One region of the Clavibacter sp. GW821-FHT01D01 genome, then DNA from elsewhere that is predicted to be linked to it. Evidence: predicted binding sites of a transcription regulator. Region 1 holds the regulator's gene; the other holds the start of a gene.

Region 1 (3,421 bases):
TCGACGATGCGGTCGCCCCCGGCCGCGCGGAGAGCGCTCATGACGGCGGAGAACGCGCCGACGCCGGGGACGAGGAGGCCGTCGGCCTCGTGCGCGCGCCTCGTGTCGCCCGTCAGCTCGACGTCGGCGCCCGCCAGCTCCAGCGCCTTGACGGCGGAGTGCACGTTGCCGCTGCCGTAGTCGAGGACCACGACGGAGGGGCGCGTCACAGGGCGCCCTTCGTGGAGGGGATCCCGGACACGCGCGGGTCGAGCTCCTTGGCCTGACGGAACGCGCGGGCGAACGACTTGAACTCCGCCTCGGCGATGTGGTGCGGGTCGCGACCGCCCAGGACGGTCACGTGGACGGTGAGGCCCGCGTGGAAGGTGATGGCCTCGAACACGTGGCGGACCATGGACCCGGTGAAGTGCCCGCCGATGAGGTGCATCTCGAAGCCCGCGGGCTCGCCGGAGTGCACGAGGAACGGCCGGCCGGAGATGTCGACGACGGACTGGACGAGCGCCTCGTCGAGCGGGACGAGCGCATCGCCGAAGCGCGCGATGCCGGACTTGTCGCCGAGCGCCTCGCGGATGGCCTGGCCGAGGACGATGCCGACGTCCTCCACGGTGTGGTGCACGTCGATGTGGGTGTCGCCCGTGGCGGTGACCTTCAGGTCGGTCAGCGAGTGCTTCGCGAAGGCGGTGAGCATGTGGTCGTAGAACGGGACCGAGGTGCTGATCTCGGAGGCGCCGGTGCCGTCGAGGTCGAGCCGGAGATCGATGCGGGACTCGCTGGTCTGCCGCGTGACGTGCGCGGTGCGCGCGGGGGTGCTCATGATGACCATGCTACCGACCGGTCCCGACGGGCCCGCCCCGGTGCCGGCCGCCACCAGGAGCCGAGGCGGACCCGCGCCCTCCCGCCGCCGAGGAGGGACGCAGGATCAGTGCGCGTACTCGGCGGGGACGGCGAGCTGCTGGCCGGCCGCGACGTCCGACGTGGGCAGGCGGTTGAGGTCGACGACCGAGGCGATGACGTCGCGCGGGTCCGCGGACGGCGCGATCTCCTCCGCGAGGTCCCACAGGGACTGGCCGCTCGAGACCGTCACGTACTCGAACGTGGTGCCCGAGGCGTCCTTGGCTGCGACCGCCGCGCCGCCGTTGAGGGCGACGAGCCCGGCGCCGAGCGCGAGCGGGGCCGCGACCAGGGCGGTGAGGACGATGCGGCCGCGCCGCGTGATACGCAGGCGCGTGCGGGGCGCGACGGCGGCCTCCGGGGCGGATGCGTCGAGGACGGCGGCCGTGGTGGCATCGGCTGTGGTGACGGTGCGGAGTGCTGCTGCGGTGTTCATGGTGACCTCTCGTGCGAGACGGTGGGGCGTCGAGGCGACGCGCCCTGCGGTGCAGTGCGGTACGGCATGCGATGCGGGTCGGGCAGCCCGCACCCGGCTCTCGGCCGGGAGAGCCGGGTGCGAAGCTGTGTTCCGAACATACATTCGAATCACGGCCTCCGCAAGCCCTCATCGGCCTCGGACGGGCTCCGGACGCGCGACACGCTCGAACAGGTGTTTGCCCGGGGTGCCTCGGCTGGATACAGTTTCGAGTGCCTGGAGTCCATTCGACCGGGTACCACCGACATCGCCCCCGTGAGGGCGTCCGCCCGCCGGGCCGACGAGCCGCGGAGGCGTCGGCGACGAGAGGCGGACCGTGCCATGGCGGACGAGCGAGCAGCGGGCGGTGGCGCCACGAGGCGCCGCAAGAGCCTCAGCGAGAAGCAGATCTCGATCCTGGAGTTCATCCAGCGCACCATCGCCGGACAGGGGTACCCGCCGAGCATGCGGGAGATCGGCGACGCCGTCGGCCTCGCCTCGCTCTCGAGCGTCACGCACCAGCTGAACCAGCTCGAGCTCTCCGGCTACCTGCGGCGCGACCCGAACCGCCCGCGCGCGCTCGAGGTCCTCATCGACCTGCCCGGCACCGGCGCGGCGGAGGGCGGCGAGCCGGCGACGCCCGTCGGCGACGCCGCGATGGTGCCCATGGTCGGCCGGATCGCGGCCGGCATCCCCATCACCGCGGAGCAGATGGTGGAGGAGGTCTTCCCCCTCCCCCGGCAGCTCGTCGGCAAGGGCGACCTCTTCATGCTGCGGGTGGTCGGCGACTCCATGATCGACGCCGCCATCTGCGACGGCGACTGGGTGGTCGTGCGCCAGCAGAAGACGGCCGAGAACGGCGACATCGTCGCCGCCATGCTCGACGACGAGGCGACCGTCAAGGTCTTCCGCCAGCGCGACGGCCACACCTGGCTGCTGCCACGCAACAGCGCGTTCGAGCCGATCCTCGGGGACTTCGCCGAGGTCGTCGGCAAGGTCGTGGCGGTCATGCGCTCCGTCTGATCCGGCGCCGCATCGCGCACGAGAGCGGCCGTCCCCCGAGGGGGACGGCCGCTCTCGTGCGTCGCGGCGGCGCCGGTCAGCTCGCGGGCACCACCGCGTAGGCCTGGACCTGCGCCTCCTGCTCGGCCGTGACCAGCGCGCGCACGCGCGTGCCCTCCTCGACGTACGAGGTCTCGAGCACCTTCGCGCCGTCGTGCAGCATCGCGACGATCTCGCCGTGCTCGAAGGGCACCAGCAGGTCGACCTCGATGGTGGGCTGCGGGAGCAGCTCGGCGATGCGCCGACGCAGCTCGTCGACGCCCTCGCCCGTCCGGGCGGAGACGAAGACGCCCTGCGGCGCGAGGCCGCGGAGGACGACGCGGTCGTCGTCCGACGCGAGGTCGCTCTTGTTGAAGACGACGATCTCCGGGATCGACGACGCGTCGACCTCGGCGATGACCTCGTGGACGGTGGCGAGCTGCGCCGCCGGGTCCGGGTGCGAGGCGTCGACCACGTGGACCAGGACGTCGGCGTCGGCGAGCTCCTCCAGCGTCGAGCGGAACGCCTCCACCAGCTGGTGGGGCAGGTTCCGCACGAAGCCGACGGTGTCGGCGAGCGTGTACAGCTGCCCCTGGTCCGTCTCCGTCTTCCGCACGGTCGCGTCGAGCGTCGCGAACAGCGCGTTCTCGACGAGCACGCCGGCCTTCGTCACCCGGTTGAGGAGCGACGACTTCCCGGCGTTCGTGTACCCGACGATGGCGACCGAGGGCACGGAGTGCCGATCGCGGTTGGCGCGCTTGGTGTCGCGCGCCGGCTTCATCGCCTGGATCTGCTTGCGGAGCCGCGCCATGCGCGTGTTGATGCGACGGCGGTCGAGCTCGATCTTCGTCTCGCCGGGACCACGGGATCCCATGCCCGCCCCCGCGCCGCCCACCTGGCCGCCGGCCTGCCGCGACATCGAGTCGCCCCAGCCGCGGAGGCGCGGCAGCAGGTACTGCAGCTGCGCGAGCTCGACCTGGGCCTTGCCCTCGCGGCTCTTGGCGTGCTGGCTGAAGATGTCGAGGATGACGGCCG
Region 2 (3,421 bases), on a different contig from region 1:
TCTTGCCGATGAGCTCCCGCTGCCCGGGCGACTCGATCTGGAACATCCCGAGCGTATGGGTGGTGCGGATGGCCTGGAACGTCTCCTCGTCGTCGTGCGGGATCTCGTCGAGCTCGATGCGCCCGTCGCGGTGCACGTAGCGCGCGTCCACCGGGACGCCGCCCGCGACGGCCGAGCGCGTGCCGTGGACGCGGTGGATCTCCTCCAGCGCGTAGGCCATCGTGCTCTGCATCCGGACGCCCAGGATGTCGAGCTTCAGGAGCCCCATGTCGTCGATGTCGTCCTTGTCGAACTGGCTCATGGGCAGGCCCATGCCGCTCGGCTGCACGGGGCTCGTGCTGAGGAGGTCGGAGTCGCCGAGGATCACGCCGCACGGGTGCATGGAGATGTGCCGGGGGAGGCGGTCGAGCCGCTCCGTGAGATCGACCAGCAGGTCGATGCTCGGGTTGTCGCGCACGAGGTCGGCGATGGGCTTGAGCTCCGGCTTCGTCTCGAGCACCTCGCGGAACTCCCGCGCGTTGAAGCGCCAGATGTTCTTGGCGATGAAGTCGATCTGCTGCTCGTCGAGGTCGAGCGCGAGCCCCGCGTCGCGCGCGGCGCCGCGCGCCCGGTAGGTGTTCTGCATCGACAGCAGCGTGACCCGGTTGCTGCCGTACCTCTCGAACACCCGGTGGTACACCTCGTGCCGCCGGGCGGACTCCACGTCGATGTCGATGTCGGGCAGCGTCGAGCGCACCTTGCCGAGGAAGCGCTCGAAGAGGAGGTCGTGCTCGAGCGGGTCGACGTTGGAGATGCGCAGGAGGTAGTTGACGAGGCTGCCGGCGCCGGATCCCCGCGCCTGGTTGCGCACGCCCATGTCGCGCATGAGGGAGCACACGTCGGCGACGGTGAGGAAGTAGGTGGCGAAGCCGAAGCCCGTGATGGTCTGCAGCTCGGTGCGCATGCGGGCGAGCACGCGCTGCCGCATCGACTCGTCGACGTGCCCGAACCTCTCGGTGACGCCCGCCTCCGCCTTCCGCCAGAGCGCCTCGTCCGGGTCGCCCGTGACGCCGATGACCGACTTCTCCGGGAGCTTCGGCTTCCGCCAGGCGAGGTCCGAGTCCGGGTCGAGGCGGCAGCGGTCGGCGAGCTCCTCGGTGGCGCGCAGGAGCGCCTCGCCCGCCCGCCGGTCGAGCGACGACGCGCCCGCGATCTCCCGCGCGATGCCCTGCATCTCGGCCGGCGGCTTGAGCCACGCCTGGCCGTTGGGCTGGAGGCGGAACGATCCGAGCGGCCGGAGCGTGCCCGCGGCGTCGAGCACGTCGCCCGTGAGGGCGTCGTCGGGCTCCAGGTAGCGGACGGCGTTGGTGAGCACCGCGGGGACGCGGTGGGCCTCGGCGAGCTCCATCATCCGCGCGGCGTGGCGGAGGCTCGCGGACTCGCCGGGCTCCGTGTAGTGGCACACCACCTCGACGACGACCGCGCCGGGCAGGAGCCGTGACCACTCGGCCAGGTGGCGGGACGCGAGCGCGTGGTCGCCCGCCGCGACGGCGCGGCCGACGTCGGAGTCCGGCCCCAGCATGACCGTGCCGACGGGCCCGTCCTCGCCGAGGAGGAACGCGGGCGGACGGCTGCGCGGGATCCCCGCCTGCGCGCTGCGGGCGGTGCTCCGCGCCGTCCCGCGTCCGTGGCTCGCGCTGATGAGACGGCTGAGCGCCGCCCAGCCCTGCCCCTGGACGCCGCCGTGGGCGAGCACGGTGACGCGGCCCGGGTGCTCGCCCGTGAGGCCGAGCTCCGCGCCGACCACGGGGGAGACGCCGGCCGCGATGGAGCGACGGATGTGGCGGACGGCCCCGTAGAGCCCGTCCCGGTCGGTGACGGCCGCGGCCGACGCGCCGCGCTCGGCGACCCGGTCGACCAGCGCCTCGGGCGCCGTGGTGCCGAAGTGGGCGGAGAAGGCGGACGCGACGTGCAGGTGGGTGAAGCTCACGCGCACCTCCCGGCGGTGTCCCCTCGCGTCCTCCCCGGACGCGGCGTTCGAACGGATGTTCGACTCGCCCAGTCTAGGTCGGCTCCCGCGCGGTCGCGACCCGTAGTCTCGGAGGATGACCAGCGAACCCTCCACCCTCGTCATCCTCGGCGCCAGCGGCGACCTCACGGAACGCCTCCTCCTGCCGGGTCTCGGCAGCCTCGTGGCGAGCGATCGGGGGCGCCGCATCCAGCTCATCGGCACCGGCCGGAGCGAGCGGACGCCGGAGGAGTGGACGGGCACGGTCAAGGCCGCGTTCGACTCCGTGGACGCCACGGGGCGCCGGGCGGCGGGCATCGTCTCGTCCACCAGGTACGTCCAGGCCGACCCCACCGACCTCGACGACCTGAAGCGCATCCTGGAGGCGTGCGAGGGTGCCCCCGCCCTCTACTTCGCGCTCCCGCCGGCCATCTCCATCAAGGTGTGCGAGCAGCTGGAGAGGATCGACCTGCCGGAGGGCACGACGCTGGCGCTCGAGAAGCCGTTCGGGTCGAACAGCCGGAGCGCGGCCCAGCTGAACCGACAGCTGCTGAAGCTCGTGCCGGAGGACCGCATCCACCGCACCGACCACTTCCTCGGCCTCTCCACCGTGCTCAACCTCGTCTCGCTGCGCTTCGCCAACCGGTTCTTCGAGTCGGTGTGGAGCGCGCGCGACATCGAGAAGGTCGAGATCCTCTACGACGAGACCCTGGCGCTTGAGGGCCGCGCCGCGTACTACGACAAGTCGGGCGCGCTCGTCGACATGATCCAGAGCCACCTGCTGCAGGTGCTCGCGGTGTTCGCCATGGAGCCGCCCGCCAGCATCGACCCGGACGACCTGCGCTCGAACATCGCCTCGGTCCTCCGCGCCACGGAGGTGTGGGACGGCGACCCCGTGGCCCACAGCCGCCGCGCCCGCTACACCGCGGGCTCGGTCGAGGGCGCCAAGGTCCCCGCCTACGCCAAGGAGGAGGGGGTGGATCCCGCGAACCAGACGGAGACGCTCGCCGAGGTCACCTTCGGCATCGCGAACGCGCGCTGGGCCGGCGTCCCCTTCCGCCTGCGCTCCGGCAAGGCCCTCAAGGAGTCGTCCAAGCGCATCGTCGTCACGTTCAAGCCCGTGGCGCACCTGCCCCGGGGGCTCCACGGGTCCGCCCGGCCCGATCGGCTCGTCATCGACCTGAAGCCCGACAGCATCTCGCTCGAGGTCACCATGGACGGCACGGGGGAGCCCTTCACGCTCACCCAGGCCACGTTCCGCACGCAGTTCGCGCAGCCGGAGCTCACGCCGTACGGCGAGGTGCTCGACGGCATCCTCGCGGGCGATCCGCGCCTGTCGGTCCGCGGCGACGTGGCCGAGCGCTGCTGGCGCATCGTCGCGCCCGTCATGCGCGCCTGGAAGGGCGACCGCGTGCCCATGGCCGAGTACCGCGC

What was found. Region 1 encodes LexA, which represses DNA repair genes until DNA is damaged. Its sites were predicted from a motif close to TCGAACANNTGTTCGA; they were not measured.
Region 2: a site for LexA is predicted at 2,017-2,032, ahead of AC07VC_RS08455 (DNA polymerase III subunit alpha). Genes of this name have one in related genera too.

What each region holds. Positions count from the first base shown of each region.
Region 1 covers NZ_JBWKXC010000014.1:24,917-28,337, reverse strand. The annotation lists gene hisH (imidazole glycerol phosphate synthase subunit HisH) at 1-209, opposite strand, end outside; gene hisB (imidazoleglycerol-phosphate dehydratase HisB) at 206-814, opposite strand; gene AC07VC_RS14955 (hypothetical protein) at 920-1,327, opposite strand; gene lexA (transcriptional repressor LexA) at 1,688-2,368, shown strand; gene hflX (GTPase HflX) at 2,445-3,421, opposite strand, start outside.
Region 2 covers NZ_JBWKXC010000005.1:32,012-35,432, forward strand. The annotation lists gene AC07VC_RS08455 (DNA polymerase III subunit alpha) at 1-1,969, opposite strand, end outside; gene AC07VC_RS08460 (glucose-6-phosphate dehydrogenase) at 2,085-3,421, shown strand, end outside.